3 regions of the Streptomyces sp. NPDC056373 genome follow, and region 3 is predicted to be linked to each of the others. Evidence: riboswitches for the same ligand, from Rfam matches in the RefSeq annotation. Region 3 holds a riboswitch; each other region holds the start of a gene.
What was found. Region 3 has a riboswitch for cobalamin ahead of ACFCXS_RS20115 (ABC transporter substrate-binding protein). Riboswitches for the same ligand answer to the same signal wherever they lie in the genome.
Positions count from the first base shown of each region.

Region 1: linked by a shared signal. The riboswitch ahead of ACFCXS_RS11780 (cobalamin biosynthesis protein) and the one ahead of ACFCXS_RS20115 (ABC transporter substrate-binding protein) in region 3 are both predicted to bind cobalamin.
Region 2: linked by a shared signal. The riboswitch ahead of ACFCXS_RS21015 (energy-coupling factor ABC transporter permease) and the one ahead of ACFCXS_RS20115 (ABC transporter substrate-binding protein) in region 3 are both predicted to bind cobalamin.

Region 1 is NZ_JBHJPX010000005.1:65,153-68,416, reverse strand. Features, by position in the region: gene ACFCXS_RS11785 (cobyric acid synthase) at 1-308, opposite strand, end outside; gene ACFCXS_RS11780 (cobalamin biosynthesis protein) at 310-1,281, opposite strand; cobalamin riboswitch at 1,381-1,539, opposite strand; gene ACFCXS_RS11775 (hypothetical protein) at 1,659-1,880, opposite strand; gene ACFCXS_RS11770 (anion permease) at 1,913-3,193, opposite strand.
Region 2 is NZ_JBHJPX010000009.1:269,916-273,179, reverse strand. Features, by position in the region: gene ACFCXS_RS21020 (serine/threonine-protein kinase) at 188-1,642, shown strand; cobalamin riboswitch at 1,771-1,956, shown strand; gene ACFCXS_RS21015 (energy-coupling factor ABC transporter permease) at 1,986-2,690, shown strand; gene ACFCXS_RS21010 (energy-coupling factor ABC transporter substrate-binding protein) at 2,687-3,055, shown strand; gene cbiQ (cobalt ECF transporter T component CbiQ) at 3,062-3,264, shown strand, end outside.
Region 3 is NZ_JBHJPX010000009.1:75,161-78,424, forward strand. Features, by position in the region: gene ACFCXS_RS20105 (APC family permease) at 1-1,138, opposite strand, end outside; gene ACFCXS_RS20110 (CoA-binding protein) at 1,292-1,720, opposite strand; cobalamin riboswitch at 1,802-1,992, shown strand; gene ACFCXS_RS20115 (ABC transporter substrate-binding protein) at 2,061-3,077, shown strand; gene ACFCXS_RS20120 (FecCD family ABC transporter permease) at 3,074-3,264, shown strand, end outside.

The DNA of each region.
Region 1 (3,264 bases), on a different contig from region 3:
CCGCGCGCACTCATCTCCCCGACCGGCTTGCCCAGCAGCACGACCTGACTGCTCTGCTCGCCACCGGGCTTGAGCAGCACCGGGTTCATCAGCGCGGTCGGCTCGACCCGGCAGGCCTGCGCCTGCATGGCCTGAGCCCGCCCGATCTCGGCCCCCTCCGTGGTCACGAAGGAGTTCAGGGACATGTTCTGCGCCTTGAAGGGCGCGACCTTGACGCCCTGCCGCACCAGCCACCGGCAGATCCCGGCGGTCACGACGCTCTTGCCGGCGTCGGAGGTGGTTCCGGCGACGAGAAGCCCACCGCTCATGTCAATTCCCCCTCTTCAGCGACCGCGCACCCTTGAGCGACTGCGCACTCTTGAGCAACCGCGCTCCGGCGCACACCCCGAGCGCGAGCCAGGTGACGCGCTTCGACAGCCGCACGGCCCGTTCGACGTCGTGCGTGCCGACGGCCCGCCCCTGCGTGTTCAGCACGGGCCGATGCTCCACCCGCCCGCCGTACGAGAGCGTCCCGCCCAGCCGCACCCCGAGCGCCCCCGCGAACGAGGCCTCCACGGGCCCGGCGTTGGGACTCGGATGCTTCGCCGCGTCGGCCCGCCATGCCCGCACGGCCCCCCGCGGGTCCGGACCGGCCAGGGTGGCGAGCACGGCGGTCAGCCGCGCTCCCGGCCACCCGGCGAGGTCGTCCAGCCGCGCGGAAGCCCACCCGTACCGGCGGTACCGGGCCGACTTGTGCCCGACCATGGCGTCCAGGGTGTTGACGGCCCGGAACCCGAGCAGCCCCGGCACTCCGCCGACGGCCCCCCACACCAGCGCTCCCACGACGGCGTCGGAGGTGTTCTCGGCGACCGACTCGACCACGGCCCGGGCCATGCCGTCGGCGTCCAGGGCCTGCGGGTCCCGCCCGCACAGATGCGGCAGCCGGGCCCGGGCCGCCTCGACGTCCCCGGCCTCCAGGGCACGCCCGATGGTCCGTGCCTCCCGGGCCAGCGACGTGCCCCCGACGACGGCCCAGGTGGCGGCTGCGGTCAGCGCGACGGAGGCGACGGCGGACGGCCGCACGGCACGCGCGGCGACGGACCCGAGGGCGACGGCCCCGCCGGCACACACGGCGGTGTGCAGCGCGCCCCACCCGCGGTGGTCCCGCCACAACACCCGTTCCACGGCACTCGCGGCCCGCCCGAACGCGGCGACCGGATGCCCCCGGCGAGGATCACCGAGCAGCAGGTCACCGATCAGACCGGCGGCGGCGCCGTACGCGAAGACGCGACCGGCACCCATGGGCTCAGCCGGCCAGGAGGGCGGGCAGGGGTGGGGTGTTGAACCTCGATCGGCAGCCGCGCATGGCGATATGTGTCCTCACTCAGGGTGTCCACGCCCTGGTTCGACGAGACCGGCGGTGAGAGTTCCTGGCTCCCGGGGATTGCTACCCCGGTGACAGTGGCGGGACCGCGCCGGACTCGCACCGGCTTCCTCTCCTGCCGCCGTACTGGCCCCGGCAGTCCACCATGGCCGGGAACCGCCGTCAACTTGCCGTTGACCTGCGGGGGGAGAGTGTGGAGAACCCCACACCGCCCCTGCCTCCACACGACGACCGGGCGGCACAGGAGCGAAGTCCCGTGCCGCCCGGCGGACACGACGTGCGGTCGGTCGGGCCCTCAGGCCACGATCAGATAGATCCCGTACCCCACGGCCGCCGCACACGCCGCGAAGCACGCGTACGCGCCGGTGACCGCGAGTCCCGCGGACCCGCCCTGCGCCACTGCCCGTTCGCGGCGCGACAGGCCGGTGATGCCGAGGGTGAACAGGCCGACGAGGGCCACGGTGACCACGAGGCTGACGCCGAAGACGGAGCCGAGGGCCGCCCAGTCGATCTTCATATCGGAGACTCTTCCTTGTAACCGGTGGCCGGTCAGACCGTGGTGGGCGTGGTCGGCGTGCGCTCGGCGGTGGCCTGCGACGGGAACGAGGGGACCGGGTCCTCCGAGGCCGAGGCCGAGGCCGTGGCCGTGGCCGTGCCGGCCGCCGGGGGCGGCGTGACCGCTGCGATCGCCGTGGTCACCACACCGGCCGGCTCCGCGTCCGCGGTGTCCTCGGTGTCGTTGACGTTGGTGTGGTCGACGACCTCACGCCGCGACAGCTTCCAGATCGCCGCGCTGGAGGCAATGAGGAAGACGGCCACCACCGCGGTGCCCCAGCTGCCGAAGCCGGTGACGTACTCGGCGAGAGCACCCACCAGGGCCGCCGCCGGGAGCGTCAGACCCCAGGCGACGAACATCCGCGTCGCGGTGGACCAGCGGACCACGCCGCCCTTGCGGCCGAGCCCGGCACCCATCACCGAACCGGACACGGAGTGCGTCGTGGAGAGGGAGAAACCGATGTGCGAGGAGGCCAGGATGACGGTTGCCGCGGAGGTCTGGGCGGCGAAGCCCTGCTGCGGCTGGAGTTCGGTCAGTCCCTTGCCCATGGTGCGGATGATGCGCCAGCCGCCCAGGTAGGTGCCGAGCGCGATGGCGAGACCCGCCGAGAGGATGACCCACATGGGCGGGTCCGAGTCGGGCGCGACGGCCCCGCCGGCGACCAGGGCGAGGGTGATGACACCCATCGTCTTCTGCGCGTCGTTGGTGCCGTGGGCCAGCGAGACCAGGCCCGCGGAGGCGATCTGGCCGACCCGGTAGCCCTTCTTGGACGCGTTGCCGTCGGTCTTGCTGCCGAGGGAGTACGTCAGCCGTGTGGCGAGCATCGCCGCGATGCCCGCGACCAGCGGGGCGGCGATCGCCGGGATCAGCACCTTGGTGACCAGCACGTCCCCGTGCACCGCGCCGACGCCCGCCGAGGCGATCGTGGCGCCGATCAGACCGCCCATGAGGGCGTGGGAGGAGCTGGAGGGCAGACCGACCAGCCAGGTCAGCAGGTTCCAGAGGATCGCGCCGACCAGGGCGGCGAAGATGACCTCGGGACGGATGCCGGCCTCGTCGACGAGGCCTTTGGAGATCGTGTTGGCGACTTCGACGGACAGGAAGGCGCCGACCAGGTTGAGGACCGCGGACATGGCCACCGCAACCTTGGGCCGCATGGCGCCCGTGGAAATGGTCGTGGCCATCGCGTTCGCGGTGTCGTGGAAACCGTTCGTGAAATCGAACGCGAGTGCGGTTACCACCACAATCGCGAGGATCAGCGAGAAGCTTTCCATTTACCCAGGCAATCGTTCGAGGTTGTTGGCTCGATGAACGTAGGGAACCTGGGTGAACGGAAGATGAACTG
Region 2 (3,264 bases), 190 kb from region 3:
CGGCGGGCGACACCCTCGCTCCGGGATTTGCGCGCCAGGACGCTCCGAGGACACCCGCGGCGGAGATCGGCGGTCATGCCGCGCCAGTATCCTGGGTCGGCTGCGGCACCCCCGACCAATCCCCGTGCACGAGCGGGGAGTTCGGCCTGCGGCGACGACCTTCCCCCTATGCGTGAGACGAGGACGAGTGCTGCTAGCGGGCCGCTACCGGCTGGATGTGGAGATCGGGCGCGGTGGAATGGGAGAGGTCTGGCGCGCGTACGACGAGACGCTCGCCAGGGCGGTGGCCCTCAAGCTGCTGCTCCCCCAGGACACCGACGCCACGGCGGCCTCCCGGTTCCGTCTGGAGGCTCAGACCGCCGGACGTCTCAACCACCCCAACGTGGTCGGTGTGCTGGACTTCGGCGAGTACGACAACCGGCTGTACCTGGTGATGGAGCTGGTCGAGGGCGACAGTCTCGCCGGGGTGCTGACCGGCTCCGGCTCGCTGCCCGCCGAGCGGGTGGCCGTGCTCGCGGCGCAGGCGTCCGCGGGGCTCGCCGCCGCGCACGCGCAGGGCATCGTGCACCGGGACGTCAAGCCCGCCAACCTGCTGCTGGACGCGGGCGGCACGCTGAAGATCGGCGACTTCGGCATCGCGCGGTTCCTCGACGACCCCGGCGCCGCGCTCACCGCCACCGGCCAGATCATCGGCACCGGCCTCTACCTCGCGCCCGAGCGGGCGCTGGGCAAACCCGCGGGGCCCGCGTCCGACATGTACTCCCTGGGCTGCGTGCTCTACCAGCTCCTCAGCGGACGTCCCCCGTTCGAGGCCGACACCGCCGTCGCCCTGCTCCACCAGCACCTCGACTCGGTTCCCGTGCCGCCGCGCGAGCTCGGTGTCGCCGGACTTCCACCGGCGTTCGAGAACTACCTCCTGGGTCTGCTGGCCAAGCAGCCCGAGGACCGCCCCACCGCACAGCAGGCCGCCGAGTGGTTCGCCCAGGGCGCCTGGCGGGGCCTGCCCGAGCCGCTGCCGGAGGTCTCCCCGCCACTGCGGGCGAACACCGCGTCCGCAGCGATGCCCGCCGGGCCGGGACCGTACGCGACCGCCGAGACCGGCAGCCCGACCACGTACGCGCTGCCCGCCACCAAGGGTCATCGCACCGCTGCCCGGGCGGCCCAGGCGGGGCGTTCGGGCCGCTCGCGCGGTCGCGGGGGCCGGGGCAACCGGTCGAAGCTGGCCGCGACGGCCGCCGCCGCGGCACTGTTCGTCGCCGCGATGCTCATCGGCATGCGCTGGTTCTCACCCGGCACGACCGCGGAGGGGACGGAACCCGACGCGTCCCCGAGTGCGAGCAGCCCGGCCGCCACGCCGTCCACCGACCCCGCCACGTCCGGCTCCTCCGGCTCCGCCGGCTCACAGGCCGACCCGGCGGCCGGCCCGGGGCCTGCCGACACGCCCGCGACCGGCACCGTGGCCGATGTCACTCCGTCCACGCCGCCCCCTTCCCCGACCCCTCCCGCGTCCGCGCCGGACGTCGCGACTCCGACGCAGGAAGCGGTCCACGGCGGCCCCGAGCAGCCGAAGCCGCAGAAGCCGCGCCAGGCCGGGCAGGACGGGGAGAGCGACGACGGCGGGGACGACGCGGGCGACGACTGACAAGGTCCGGACGTCGCGCGGCGGGGCCTTGCGCGCAGCGCGTGGACCGGCCGGGGGATGCGCCGGTGTGCGAACGGGCGCCCCCTCGCGCGCCCCTTGGGTGGCTTGTCATCGCCCTTACCCCGGCCTTATTGTCACCAGGCCTTGGTGAACGGGAAATCCGGTGTGATGCCGGTGCGGCCCTCGCCACTGTGAATCGGGAAGTCCGGCTCCGGCCCTCATGGGCAGCCACTGGGTCCTTGCGACCCGGGAAGGCGGAGACCGGGCGGTGGTACCCGTCAGCCAGGAGACCGGCCAAGGCGCGTCAACCATCCACGAGGTGCTGGAGAGGGTCTGCTGAGCCATGCACATAGCCGAGGGTTTCCTTCCTCCGGCGCACGCGGTCGCCTGGGGCGTCGCGTCGGCGCCGTTCGTCGTCCACGGAGTCCGGTCGCTCACCCGTGAAGTGCGCGAGCACCCCGAGAGCACCCTGCTCCTCGGTGCGTCCGGCGCCTTCACGTTCGTCCTGTCCGCCCTCAAGCTCCCGTCCGTCACGGGCAGTTGCTCGCACCCCACCGGCACGGGCCTGGGAGCCGTCCTGTTCCGGCCGCCCATCATGGCGGTGCTGGGCACCATCACCCTGCTGTTCCAGGCGCTGCTGCTGGCGCACGGCGGCCTGACCACGCTCGGCGCCAACGTCTTCTCCATGGCGATCGTCGGTCCCTGGGCCGGATACGCCGTCTACACACTGCTGCGGCGCTGCGGCGCGCCGCTGATGGTGGCGGTGTTCTGCGGCGCGTTCGTCGCCGACCTGTCCACCTACTGCGTCACCAGCGTGCAGCTGGCGCTCGCGTTCCCCGACCCGGGCAGCGGATTCCTGGGCGCGCTGGGCAAGTTCGGTTCCATCTTCGCCGTCACGCAGATTCCGCTCGCGGTGAGCGAGGGACTGCTGACCGTGCTCGTGATGCGGCTGCTGGTGCAGTCCAGCAAGGGCGAACTGACCCGTCTGGGCGTGCTCCTCGCCAAGAAGCAGGCGACCGGGACGGAGACCGAGGTGGCGGCCCGATGAAGCGGAACACGAAGATCAACCTCGTGCTGCTGCTCCTCGTGGCCGCGCTCGCCGTGCTGCCGTTGGCGCTCGGTCTGGGTGACCACAAGAAGGAGCCGTTCACGGGCGCCGACGCCGAGGCCGAGACGGCGATCACGGAGCTGAAGCCGGACTACGAGCCGTGGTTCTCGCCGCTGTACGAACCGCCGTCCGGTGAGATCGAGTCGGCCCTGTTCGCTCTCCAGGCGGCTCTCGGCGCCGGTGTCCTCGCCTACTACTTCGGTCTGCGCCGGGGCCGCAGGCAGGGCGAGCAGCGGGCGCTGGAGCGGGAGTCCGGCAGCGCGCTTCCCGGCGCCGCCGGGAAGTCCGCCGCGGAACGGGACTGAGCCCGGGTGCTGCCGATCGACGCGGCGGCGCACAGCAGTCGCTGGCGCCGCCGCCATCCCGTGGACAAGGCCGTGCTCGGGCTCGGCCTCACCGTGCTCGCGATCTCCCTGCCGCCCTGGCCGGGCGCGGCCCTGGTCCTCCTGACGGCCCTGGTCGTGCTGCTGGGTCCGGCCGGTGTGCCCGGGCGGCGGTTGTGGCGGGCGTACCG
Region 3 (3,264 bases):
CCGCGTACATCAGCACGCTCGCCGAGGTGATGAAGCTGACCAGCTGCTGCCAGCTCGGGAACGGCAGGAAGCAGACCACGCCCGTCACGAAGGACACGATCAGCCCGAACCACGGCACGCCGCGCCCGTCGGTGCGGACGAACAGCTTCGGCGCGTAGCCGTTGCGGGCCAGTCCGTAGGAGACCCGGGACGTGGCCGTCGTGTAGATCAGGCCGGTGCCGCCCGGGGAGACCACCGCGTCCAGGTACAGCACCACGCTCAGCCAGCCGAGGCCCAGCAGGGTCGCGAGCCCCGCCCACGGGCCGCTGATGCCGGGGTAGTCGAGCTTGGTCCACCCGTGTGCGAAGGAGCCCAGTGGCAGGGCGGCGATGAAGACGACCTGGAGCAGGACGTAGATGGCCGCTCCGATGGCGACCGAACCGATCGTCGCGCGCGGCAGGTCCCGCTGCGGGTCGCGGCTCTCGCCCGCCAGCTGGATCGCCTGCTCGAAGCCCAGCAGGGCGAAGATGATGCCGCTGGAACTGACGGCGCTCAGCACACCGTGGGCGCCGAACGGGGCGAAGCCGTGCTCGGTGAAGTTGCCCGGGTGGAAGTTGCCCGCCGCGATGATGAAGATCGCGGCCAGCGGCACGGCCACCTTCCACCAGGTGGCGGCGCTGTTGGTGTGCGCCAGGATCCGCACCCCGAGGAAGTTGACGACGACGAACACGGCCATCAGGACGACCGCGACGACGAAGCCGCTCGTCGTGAGCGTCCCGTCCTTCGCGTGCTGGAAGCCCTGGGCCCAGTGCCAGTGCCCGGCGTAGCCGATCATGGCCTCGACCTCGATCGGTGCCACCGTGGCGGCCTGGAGCCAGGCGAACCAGCCGAAGGACATGCCGGCCAGTCCGCCGAACGCGTAGTGCGGATAACGGGCGGTGCCGCCGGCGACCGGGAACATGCCGCCCAGTTCCGCGTGCACCAGGGCCAGCAGCACGATCGCCACCGCACCGATGAGCCAGGACAGGATCGCCGCGGGGCCGGCCGCCACGACGGCCTTCTCGGCGCCGTACAACCAGCCCGAGCCGATGATGGAGCCGACCGAGGCCCACATGAGCCCGATCAGCCCGACATCCCGGCGCAGGCCGTCTCTTTCCATGAATGCAGGGGCCTCTCATAGAGAACTCGGAGAGTTCGGCGAGCAAGAGGCCTCAGATTAGGAATCGACCGCCCGGCGGCAGAAGACGAGTTGTGCAGCCTTGACCGGGCGCGGGAAGCCTTGACCGGCTGCGGGCATTTCCTGGAAAACGCTTCAGGATTCCTGTACGCGGTGATGAGGCAGCCGTGGGATCTCGATTGCCGGACAGCGGTCCATCACCATCTCCAGGCCCGCCGCCCGGGTCCGGTCGTACGCCGCCCCGTCGATCACGCCGAGCTGGAACCAGACGCCCTTCGCGCCCTTGGCGACCGCCTGGTCCGCGACGGCCCCGGCGAGGTCGCTGTTCACGAACACGTCCACCACGTCCACGTCGAAGGGGATGTCCGCCAGGCTCGCGTACCCCTTCTCCCCGTGCACCGTCTCCGCCTTCGGGTGCACCGGCACGACGCGCTTGCCGAAACGCTGGAGCACGGCGGCGACGCCGTACGCCGCGCGCCGCTGGTTCGACGACAGGCCCACCACGGCCCAGGTGTCGCCGAGCTCGGTGAGAATCCTGCGGACCGTTGCCTCGTCGCCGTACACCGGCGGCCTCCTCGGAAGTCGTGGACGAGCTGCTCTCCGTTCAACGGCGCCGGGTGCGCGGTGATTCCCCGGAGGGCCCCGTGATAGCTTGCCGGGGCCAGTCGAACCCATGTACGTGGGTCAGGGAATCCGGTGCGAATCCGGAACTGACGCGCAGCGGTGAGGGGGACGGGCGGGGCCTCGGCCACTGGACTCCTTCACGGACGTCCGGGAAGGCGCTCCGACCCGGGTGAACCCGAGTCCGAAGACCTGCTGGCGGCCCCCGCGGCCGCGCGCGGCGGGGGAGCACCGTACGACCGGGCTCCGCGACCGAGCCCTCGACGACTGAGGACTGGTTCCCGTGCCCCTCGCCCGCCCCGCCCGTGCCGCCGTCCTGCTCGCCGCCGGTTCCCTGCTCCTGACCGGCTGCGGCGGGAGCACGTCCACCGACGCGAAAGCCGCCGTCACGCTCACCGACTGCGGGCACGAGGTCCGCGTGGCCGCCCCGCCGCGGCACGCCGTGTCCCTCAACCAGGGCACCACCGAGATCCTGCTCTCCCTGGGGCTCGCCGACCGCATGGCGGGCACGGCCACCTGGACCGACCCCGTGATGAAGGGACTGGAGAAGGCGAACGCGACGGTGCCGCGCATCGCCGACGACAACCCGTCCTTCGAACGCGTCCTGGACACCGAGCCCGACTTCGTCGCCGCGTCCTTCGTCTCCACCCTCGGAAAGGGCGGCGTCGCGACCCGCGAGCAGTTCGAGAAGCTCGGGGTCCCCACCTACGTCTCCCCGTCCGACTGCGCGGGCAAGGACAACTCGGGCGGCGGCGACGGCACCCGCGACAAGGCCCTCGGCATCGACACCGTCTACGGCGAAGTCCACGACCTGGCAACCGTGTTCGGTGTGCGCAAACGCGGCGACGCCCTCGTGGCCTCCCTCCACAAGCGCATGAAGACGGCCACGCAGGGCATCGACGCCTCCGGCGTCACCCTCCTCTACTGGTTCGCGAACTCCGATTCGCCCTACATGGCGGGCTGTTGCGGAGCACCCGGCATCATCACCCGGGCCCTCGGCGCGAAGAACGTCTTCGACGACACGCACGAGGAGTGGCCACAGGTCAACTGGGAGACGGTCGCCGACCGCGACCCCGACGTCCTCGTCATCGGCGACCTGACCCGCGAGTCCCAGACCGCCGAGTCCGCCGCGAAGAAGATCGCCTTCCTGGAGTCCAACCCGGTCACCAGGAACATGGACGCGGTCCGGCACAAGCGGTACGTGCTGCTCAGCGGGCAGGCCATGAACCCGACGATCCGGACCGTCGAGGGCGTGGAGCAGGTCGCCGCCGGGCTGCGCCGGTTCGGGCTGGTGAAGTGACCGCCCGCGAGCAGGAGCTGCCGGCCGCCGGGCCCGGGCGCCGGGCCGGGCTCGCGCTGGGTCTGGCGGGGGCCGTCGCGCTCGTGACCTCCCTCGCCGTGGCCATCACCATCGGCCCCGCCGACATCGGCGTCGCGGACGTGTGGTCCGTCGTGGCCGCCCATCTCGGCCTCGGCGACTCGGGGCT